Sinorhizobium sp. BG8: one gene and its partners. The protein of the gene in region 2 interacts with the protein of the main gene of each other region in a pairwise test. Links are inferred from orthologs where the notes say so. Each region holds a gene or a part of one and is shown on either strand. Other genes may lie near its edges. The genes, in order: grpE, groL and F3Y30_RS14955.

Region 1 (2,969 bases), 570 kb from region 2 along the record:
GCCGCACGTGAGCGCCGGACGCCTGCCGACACAGCTGGGGCTGCGTTTCTTCGTTGACGCCTTCATGCAGGTCGGAAACATTTCCCCCGAGGACAGGGCGTCCATCGACCGCCATGTCCGGCCGGTCAATCACAATGTCGCCGTCGAGACCATGATGAACGAGGCCAGCCTCATGCTCTCCGGCATGTCGCGTGGCGCCGGCCTCGTCATCACCACCAAGAACGATGCTGTCCTCAAGCATGTCGAGTTCATTCGGCTGGAGCCGACCAAAGCGCTGGTCGTTCTCGTGGGCGATCATGACCAGGTGGAAAACCGTATCATCGAGCTGCCTGCCGGCGTCACCAGTTCGCAGCTGACGGAAGCGGCAAACTTTCTCAATGTCCATCTCGCCGGCAACACTCTTCTGGAGGCGCGCACGCAGCTCCAGCGCCTGAGGGGAGACATCAGTCATGAGCTCGACAAGCTGTCCCAGGATCTGGTCGAGCGGGGACTGGCCGTCTGGTCAGGCGGCCTCGATGCGGAACGGCCAACCCGACTGATCGTGCGCGGCAGGGCAAATCTGCTGGAAGGGTTGGCGGGAGCCGAGGATATCGACCGGCTGAGGCTGCTCTTCGATGACCTCGAGAAGAAGGATAGTCTGATTGAGCTTCTCAATCTTGCGGAAAGCGGTCCCGGGGTCAGGATCTTCATCGGATCGGAGAACAAGCTCTTTTCCCTTTCCGGCTCGTCGCTGATCGTGGCACCCTATCGGGACGGCGACGACAAGATCGTCGGTGCGGTCGGTGTGATCGGACCGACGCGTCTGAACTACTCGCGGATCGTGCCGATGGTGGACTACACCGCCCAACTGATGTCGCAGCTATCGCGATAAGGTATCCGGACTCCAGCAGGAATATTGCCGGTTTTTCGAACATGACTTGATTTTTCGAGATCAAACATCGATATCGGGCTCAAATCCTCGTTGCTGCCCGCCGGCGTCTGCCGCGGGAGGGTGCGGCAGAACCAATCGCGAGACTATGGAGCGGAGTACGTCATGAACGACGAGACCAACAAGCATGGACCTGACGCGGCGGTCGAAGAGGCAGCGGCTGCGCAGAACGATGCCCTCGCCGAGGATGCAGGTGCGCAGGCGCCGGATCCGCTGGATGCGCTGAGAGCCGAGAACGTAGATCTGCGCGACAGGTATCTTCGCCTTGCGGCCGAGATGGACAACCTGCGCCGCCGTACGGAGCGCGAAGTCAAGGACGCGAAGTCTTACTCCGTCGCCGGATTTGCCCGTGACATGCTGGCAGTCTCGGACAACCTGCGTCGTGCCCTGGATGCCATTCCGGCAGAAGCGCGCGAAGCAGGGGACGCCGGGCTGACCGCGCTGATCGAGGGTGTGGAGATGACCGAGCGGTCGATGCTCGCCGCCCTCGAGCGTCATGGCGTTCGGAAGCTCGATCCCATGGGCGAAAAGTTCGATCCGAACTTCCACCAGGCGATGTTCGAAGTCCCCAACGCTGAAGTGCCGAACAACACGGTCGTACAGGTGGTCCAGGCCGGCTTCGTCATCGGCGAGCGCGTGCTGCGGCCTGCCATGGTGGGAGTTTCGAAGGGCGGCCCCAAGGTCGCCGGCACGGAGACGACCGCCCAGGCCTGACATTTCATTGCTGCGGTTCTGCCGCAGAGAAACGGAAAATCCCGGCGAACGAGGCGTTCGCCGGGATTTTTGTATTTTGCCCTTGTCTGGACCTCAGGCGGCGTTCGAGGTGTGCTCCTCGCTGAGGCATGCGAAGATTGCGGTCGCCGAATCCGAAGAGCGCAGCTTTGCAACCATCGCCGGATCGCGAAGGACCCGGGCGATGCGCGAAAGCGCCTTCAGGTGGTCGGCACCCGCCCCTTCGGGCGCGAGCAGCAGGAAGACGAGGTCCACGGGCTGGTCGTCAAGGGCTTCGAAATCGACGGGCGTTTCGAGACGTGCGAAAAGCCCGGTGATCTCGGTAAGCTCCTTGAGCTTGCCGTGAGGAATCGCAATACCGTTGCCCACTCCGGTCGAGCCGAGACGCTCTCTCTGGAGGATGACGTCGAAGATCTCGCGTTCCGCGAGACCCGTGATCTTTGCCGCTTTGGCCGCCAGCTCCTGAAGCAGCTGCTTCTTGGAATTGGCTCTCATTGCCGGAATAATCGCACTCTGCTGCAGTAGACCTGCCAATGCCATGCTTTTGTCCTCGTGCGCCGCAGTGATAGGATTGAAGAGAGGATGTGCCGCTCGCCGGCACATCCCTCCAATCACTCAGCCTTTGATACTGGCTGCGTCTATCCAGCCAATATTTCCGTCGTTGCGTCGGTAGACGATATTCAAGTCCTCCTTGCCGAGGTTGCGGAAGAGAAGAACCGGCTCGTCCGTCATGTCCAGCGCCATAACGGCGCTCGCGACTGACATGGTCCTGAGTTTCTTCGTGCTTTCCGCAACGATGGTTGGAGCGAAGTTCTCGGGAAGCTCGTCGGCTTCATCGGGAACGGAGTCCATCACCGTGTAGGCCACTTCGGCCTGAGCATCATGGCCGTTGTGGTGGTCCTTCAGCTTGCGCTTGTAGCGGCGAAGACGCTTTTCAATTCGTTCCTGGGCCGACTGGAAAGCCGCGAACGGGTCGCTTGCGACTCCATTCGCATGAAAATCCATGCCGCTATCGAGGTGAACTTTGCAATCCGCGCTGAAGCGTGAACCAGATTTATCCACGGTGACTTGGCTCGAATATCCTCCGTCGAAATATTTGCCGACTGCCTCTCCAATCTCGTCTTCAATTCGCTGACGGAAGGAGTCGCCAATTTCCATATGTTTTCCGGATACACGCACACTCATGGAGTTTCCTCTCTGCTGTCGTTTGCGCGTGGCAGTCTATTCCAACCGAACCTGCGATCCAAGCTTTTCGCACGTGCTACGGGTTTTTGCACGAGAAGCGTGAGACTGCGGGGATATGGTGGAA
Region 2 (3,130 bases):
GGAGCCGGGTACAAAAGGCGCTGAAAGATTAGTTTTCGCAATCTTAAACACGTACAATCCCAAGCGAAAAAATCAATTTGGCCGCCATGCACTTGTCCTGTCAAGACGAGCCCAGCATGTTCGGTCTTCCGGCTGCAGGCGCAACTTCCCGTCCGCTACAGAGTCCCCGCGGAATCGGTCCATTCGGCACCCATTAGACAGGTCAGTGAACGTACGCGCAACCTCGTTTGCGGTCGGCGTTAGTCTATCAAATCTTTTCTTGTATGAGCCTTGGTCTTCCAGTGTGCTGCCCAGCGGACCAATCACACCCGACATGCCGACCGTCCCCGTGAATCTTCGAGCTCACTTGCTTGGTTTTATAATTTCTTTTTTGCGACCGGCAATGGGTGCCCTGTCAAAATTGTGGGTATTTGATGAGAATTTTAAGGCCAAATCCACATTGGTGCGTATTCAGGTGCATTCTGTGGATAATGCACCCGGTGATTGTGTGATGGTTGTGCCTGTGCGGGGGATCACGACAGTGCGCCGATTTGTCCCGACAGGGGCACCTGCGCAATGAAAAAGGGCAGCCCAAGGGCCGCCCTTCGTCTTGATTTCATCGAGGATAAGGCTTGCGCCTTGTTCCATCATGCCGCCCATGCCGCCACTTCAGGCCGCATGCGGCCTGAAGCACTTTGAGAACATGGGCGAAGCTTTATGTGCGTCGTTCAGTGATAAGGCTGTCGCCTTATCACATCATGCCGCCCATGCCGCCCATGTCGGGCATGCCGCCGCCCATCGGAGCGTCCTTCTTCGGCAGCTCGGCGATCATGGCTTCGGTGGTGACGAGGAGGCCTGCAACCGAAGCTGCGTCCTGCAGAGCGGTGCGAACGACCTTGACCGGATCGACGATACCCATGGCGATCATGTCGCCATATTCGCCGGTCTGGGCGTTGTAGCCGTAGTTGTCGCCCTTCTGCTCGAGGATCTTGCCGACGACGATCGAAGCTTCGTCACCAGCGTTCTCTGCGATCTGGCGGGCCGGAGCCTGCAGAGCGCGACGAACGATGTTGATGCCGGCTTCCTGGTCGGCGTTCTCGCCCTTGACGGTCAGCTGGGAAGAAGCGCGCAGCAGAGCGACGCCGCCGCCCGGTACGATGCCTTCCTGAACAGCAGCGCGGGTCGCGTTAAGCGCGTCGTCGATGCGGTCCTTCTTTTCCTTCACTTCGATTTCCGTCGAGCCGCCGACGCGGATCACGGCAACGCCGCCAGCGAGCTTTGCAAGGCGTTCCTGCAGCTTCTCGCGGTCGTAGTCGGAGGTGGTTTCTTCGATCTGAGCCTTGATCTGGGCGACGCGGCCTTCGATTTCAGCCTTCTGGCCTGCACCGTCGACGATCGTCGTGTTTTCCTTGGAGATCGAAACCTTCTTCGCACGGCCGAGCATGTCGAGCGTGACGTTTTCGAGCTTGATGCCGAGGTCTTCGGAGATCACGGTACCGCCGGTCAGGATGGCGATGTCTTCGAGCATGGCCTTGCGGCGGTCGCCGAAGCCCGGAGCCTTGACAGCAGCAATCTTGAGGCCGCCACGGAGCTTGTTGACGACGAGGGTCGCAAGAGCTTCGCCTTCAACGTCTTCAGCAACGATGACGAGCGGCTTGCCGGTCTGAACGACAGCTTCGAGAACCGGCAGCATGGCCTGGAGGTTCGAGAGCTTCTTCTCGTGCAGGAGAACGTAGGCGTCGTCGAGGTCGGCGACCATCTTTTCCGGGTTGGTCACGAAGTAGGGCGACAGGTAGCCGCGGTCGAACTGCATGCCTTCGACGACTTCGAGTTCGGTTTCGGCGGTCTTGGCTTCTTCAACCGTGATGACGCCTTCGTTGCCGACCTTCTGCATGGCTTCAGCAATGTCGAGGCCGATCTGGCGCTCGCCGTTTGCCGAGATCGTGCCGACCTGTGCAACTTCTTCCGAGGTGTTGATCTTCTTGGCCTTGGCCTGGAGATCCTTGACGACTTCCTTGACAGCGAGGTCGATGCCGCGCTTCAGGTCCATCGGGTTCATGCCGGCAGCAACGGCCTTTGCGCCTTCGCGGACGATCGCCTGGGCGAGAACGGTCGCGGTGGTGGTGCCGTCACCGGCAACATCGTTGGTCTTCGAAGCGACTTCGCGGACCATCTGGGCACCCATGTTCTCGAACTTGTCTTCGAGTTCGATTTCCTTGGCAACGGAAACGCCGTCCTTGGTGATGCGCGGTGCGCCGAAGGACTTGTCGATAACGACGTTACGACCCTTCGGGCCGAGTGTTACCTTCACTGCATCAGCGAGGATGTCGACGCCACGCAGCATCTTTTCGCGCGCGTTGCGGCCGAATTTTACTTCTTTGGCTGCCATTTTCAAAACTCCTGGTTTCGAAAGGCCGGATACTCCGGCTTGAATTTATGGGAAGTTTTTAAGGGAACCGGCGATCAGCCGATGATGCCCATGATGTCGGCTTCCTTCATGATCAGAAGGTCTTCGCCGTTGAGCTTGACTTCGGTGCCCGACCACTTGCCGAACAGAACGCGATCGCCGACCTTCACGTCGAGAGCGACGACCTTGCCGCTTTCGTCACGTGCGCCGGAGCCGACGGCGACGATTTCGCCTTCCTGCGGCTTTTCCTTCGCGGTGTCAGGAATGATGATCCCGCCCTTGGTCTTTTCTTCGGACTCGACGCGACGTACGACGACGCGGTCGTGGAGCGGACGGAAGTTGGTGCTTGCCATTGTCTAATCCCTCGATCAAATGACATTGCGGATCACGAACGGATCCGTTCGATTGGTGTTAGCACTCACATCTGGAGAGTGCTAGCGAGGGGGAGATAGGCTTGACGCCGGATGGAGTCAAGGATGGCTTCGGCAAAATTATGTTCTCCGGGCAGAAGTTGACACGGATCCCGCAATTTTGTTTAACAAACATATGGGGCTTGCGAATGCCCCACGAGGCGCCATGCCGAATTTCGCGTCCTTAATCTCACATCATGAGGGACGTATCATGGCTTCCTACAATGCAATTTCATCCGAAAAGCTCGTGCGCCTGATCGGCACGCCAAAAGCGCCGATCCTGATCGACGTGCGCGACGAGGACGATTTCTCCGCCGCGCCATTCCTGCTGCCT
Region 3 (2,993 bases), 1.5 Mb from region 2 along the record:
ACACGGCGGGGGCATGGCTGATTCGCAAGGCGATGTCCGACCGTCAGGCTGCGGGCATCGAGGTCCAGCTGACTGACGACGGCGCGCGCTATGCGGATCTCGTCTCGGCACTGCCGGAGCAACTCCCGCAACCCAAGGCCGAGGAGGAGGATACGCGACTGTTCGTGCGCATATTCGCGCCGATCGGCGAGACGATGGCCGAGATCTGGAGCGATGTCGTCGCTGCCCTGTTCATTCTCGGATCTGCAGTCAGGGGAGCGCAACTGAAGCTCGGACGCAAGGGCGGCCTCTCGCCCGCTGCCGTCGTGCACCAGATCGACCATATGGGCGTACGGGCGGTGCCGATCATCACGCTGATGTCCTTCCTCATCGGTGCAATCATCGCCCAGCAGGGGGCCTTCCAGCTACGCTACTTCGGCGCGGAAGTCTTCGTGGTCGATCTCGTCGGTATCCTGCAGCTTCGCGAAATCGGCGTGCTCCTGACCGCGATCATGATCGCTGGACGTTCAGGAAGTGCGATCACCGCCGAAATCGGCTCGATGAAGATGCGCGAGGAAGTCGACGCGCTGAAGGTGATGGGCCTCAGCCCCATCGGCGTGCTGGTTTTTCCGCGGCTTGTGGCGCTCACCGTGGCGTTGCCGCTTCTGACAATCATTGCAAACTTCGCTGCGCTGTTCGGCGCGGCCGTCGTCGCCGACCTTTATTCCGGCGTCACCTATGACACGTTCCTGTCGCGGCTGAAGGAGGCGATCGACCTGTCCACCATCGTCTCCGGTATGATCAAGGCGCCATTCATGGCCCTCATCATCGGTATCGTCGCATCGGTGGAGGGGCTGAAGGTCGGCGGAAGCGCCGAATCGCTCGGCCGGAGGGTGACGGCGTCCGTCGTGAAGTCGATCTTCGTCGTCATCCTGGTCGACGGCCTTTTCGCGGTTTTCTACGCCGCCATAGATTTCTGATCGGCAGGTGTGAGATGAACAGCGCCCATTCGCTCAAGACCCCGGAAGTGGTGCTCTCCGTCAAGGATTTGACGGTGGGCTTCGGTGACAATCTCGTGCTCGACCGGCTGAACCTCGACATATACCGGGGCGAGATCCTCGGTTTCGTCGGCGCATCGGGGGCGGGCAAGTCCGTGCTGATGCGCACCGTGCTCCGGCTTCTGCCGCGCCGCGGGGGATCGATCCATATCCTGGGTGCCGACTTCGACAAGGCCACCGACGAGGAACGCATCGCACTCGACATGCGGCTTGGGGTTCTGTTCCAGCACGGGGCGCTCTTCTCGTCACTCACGGTTCTGGAGAACATCCAGGTGCCGATGCGGGAGTATCTCGATCTGCCGCAGCCGATGATGGATGAACTGGCGCGGCTGAAGATCGAACTCGTGGGCCTCGCCCCGGAAGCTGCCTCCAAGTTTCCTTCCGAACTTTCGGGCGGGATGATCAAGCGCGCGGCACTTGCCCGCGCGCTCGCCCTCGATCCCGACCTGGTCTTCCTGGACGAACCGACATCGGGGCTCGACCCGATCGGGGCGTCCGAATTCGACGACCTGATCGCCAAACTGCGCGACACTCTCGGATTGACCGTGTATATGGTAACCCACGACCTCGACAGCCTCTTTTCGGTCTGCGACCGGATCGCGGTGCTCGGTCAGAAGCGGGTGCTCGTCGAGGGAACGGTCGACGATATGCTCGGTTGCGACGACCCCTGGGTGAAATCATACTTCAGGGGCAAGCGCGCCCGCTCCATTCCCCGGCACGAGTAGTCAGGACGCAGAACGGATGCCAACCAAAGACGGGAACGCATGATACATGGAAACTAAGGCCAACTACGCCCTCGTCGGCTTATTCACTGTTCTCGTCATGGCCGCGGCCTTCGGATTTGTCTACTGGATGTCGCAATACGGCCGGGGCGGCGAGATGGCGCCGCTGGCGATCCGCATTCCGGGGTCCGCCAATGGCCTCAGCGTCGGCTCACCGGTGCGGTTCAACGGCATTCCCGTCGGTACGGTGCGCAGCCTCGCAATCGATTCGGACGATCCGCGCTTCTCCATTGCGCTGACCGAGGTTCAGACGGCCGCGCCGGTCAAGAAGTCGACCAAGGCCGTGCTTGAGGTGCAGGGCCTGACAGGCGCCGCCTATATCGAGCTCGGCGGTGGTGCGGTCAACGATCCCAATATCCTGCGCGACGCGCTCGACAACAACGGCACGGCGATCCTGACGGCCGAGCAGTCGAGCGTCACCAACCTTCTGGCGACGGCGGACAAGATCCTGAAACGCGCCGATTCGGCGATCGCGGATGTCCAGGGGTTCGTTTCCGACGCCCGTGGCCCGCTGACCACCACGATCCGCAATGCGGAACGCTTCTCCGACGCGCTCACCCGCAACTCGGACAATATCGACGCCTTCCTGCAGAGCATCGGCGGGCTTTCCGAGACCTTCAAGGGCATGTCAGGTCGGCTCGACGAGACGATGGCGTCCATCGACGCACTGATCAAGGCGGTCGATCCCAAGAAGGTCGACCATGTCGTCAGCAACGTGGACAAGGTGACGACCGACATCGCATCTGCTTCGGGGGACATCAAGGCAACGGTCGACAGCTTCAAAAATGCGGCCGAGACGTTCCGGGTTCTCGGCCAGAACGCAACCGCCTCGCTCGACCGGCTGGACAAGCTTGTTCTGAGCGTCGATCCGCAAAAGGTCGGAAACGTCGTCAACGACGTCTCCGCCGCGAGCGCCGACGCACGCAAGGCCATCGCTTCGTTCAGCGGAGTGGCCGAGAAGATCGGCTCGCGCCAGGAGGATATCGACCAGACGATCACCGACGTCAGGGAGATGGCGGGCAAGCTCAATGCCGCTTCGACGCGCGTCGACGGCATTCTCGCCAAGCTCGACGGCGTGCTGGGCGAGGGGAACACGCAATCGCTGTTCGCCGAGGCGCGCGAAACGCTGCAATCCTTCCGGAATGTTGCCGATTCGCTGAACGGCCGTATCGGA

What was found.
Region 1: the proteins of groL (region 2) and grpE interact in binary tests that used the Escherichia coli proteins (3 or more experiments, as listed by UniProt). The link is inferred for Sinorhizobium sp. BG8 from one-to-one orthologs.
Region 3: the proteins of groL (region 2) and F3Y30_RS14955 interact in binary tests that used the Escherichia coli proteins (3 or more experiments, as listed by UniProt). The link is inferred for Sinorhizobium sp. BG8 from one-to-one orthologs.

Annotation. Positions count from the first base shown.
Region 1 is NZ_CP044011.1:1,114,574-1,117,542, forward strand. What follows is about bases 25-2,837. They hold grpE (nucleotide exchange factor GrpE), read left to right. Parts: upstream 25-1,033; coding sequence 1,034-1,642; downstream 1,643-2,837. Other genes in these bases: ptsN (PTS IIA-like nitrogen regulatory protein PtsN), read right to left, coding at 1,736-2,200; raiA (ribosome-associated translation inhibitor RaiA), read right to left, coding at 2,276-2,837. Outside these bases: more of raiA, read right to left, coding at 2,838-2,845. UniProt on the Escherichia coli protein: Participates actively in the response to hyperosmotic and heat shock by preventing the aggregation of stress-denatured proteins, in association with DnaK and GrpE. It is the nucleotide exchange factor for DnaK and may function as a thermosensor.
Region 2 is NZ_CP044011.1:1,689,275-1,692,404, forward strand. What follows is about bases 50-3,023. They hold groL (chaperonin GroEL), read right to left. Parts: upstream 2,369-3,023; coding sequence 731-2,368; downstream 50-730. Other genes in these bases: F3Y30_RS07785 (hypothetical protein), read right to left, coding at 50-51; groES (co-chaperone GroES), read right to left, coding at 2,443-2,739; F3Y30_RS07800 (sulfurtransferase/chromate resistance protein), read left to right, coding at 3,008-3,023. Outside these bases: more of F3Y30_RS07785, read right to left, coding at 1-49; more of F3Y30_RS07800, read left to right, coding at 3,024-3,130.
Region 3 is NZ_CP044011.1:3,160,809-3,163,801, reverse strand. The notes cover bases 31-2,867. They hold F3Y30_RS14955 (ABC transporter ATP-binding protein), read left to right. Parts: upstream 31-973; coding sequence 974-1,762; downstream 1,763-2,867. Other genes in these bases: F3Y30_RS14950 (MlaD family protein), read left to right, coding at 1,809-2,867; F3Y30_RS14960 (MlaE family lipid ABC transporter permease subunit), read left to right, coding at 31-959. Outside these bases: more of F3Y30_RS14960, read left to right, coding at 1-30; more of F3Y30_RS14950, read left to right, coding at 2,868-2,993. UniProt on the Escherichia coli protein: Part of the ABC transporter complex MlaFEDB, which is involved in a phospholipid transport pathway that maintains lipid asymmetry in the outer membrane by retrograde trafficking of phospholipids from the outer membrane to the inner membrane.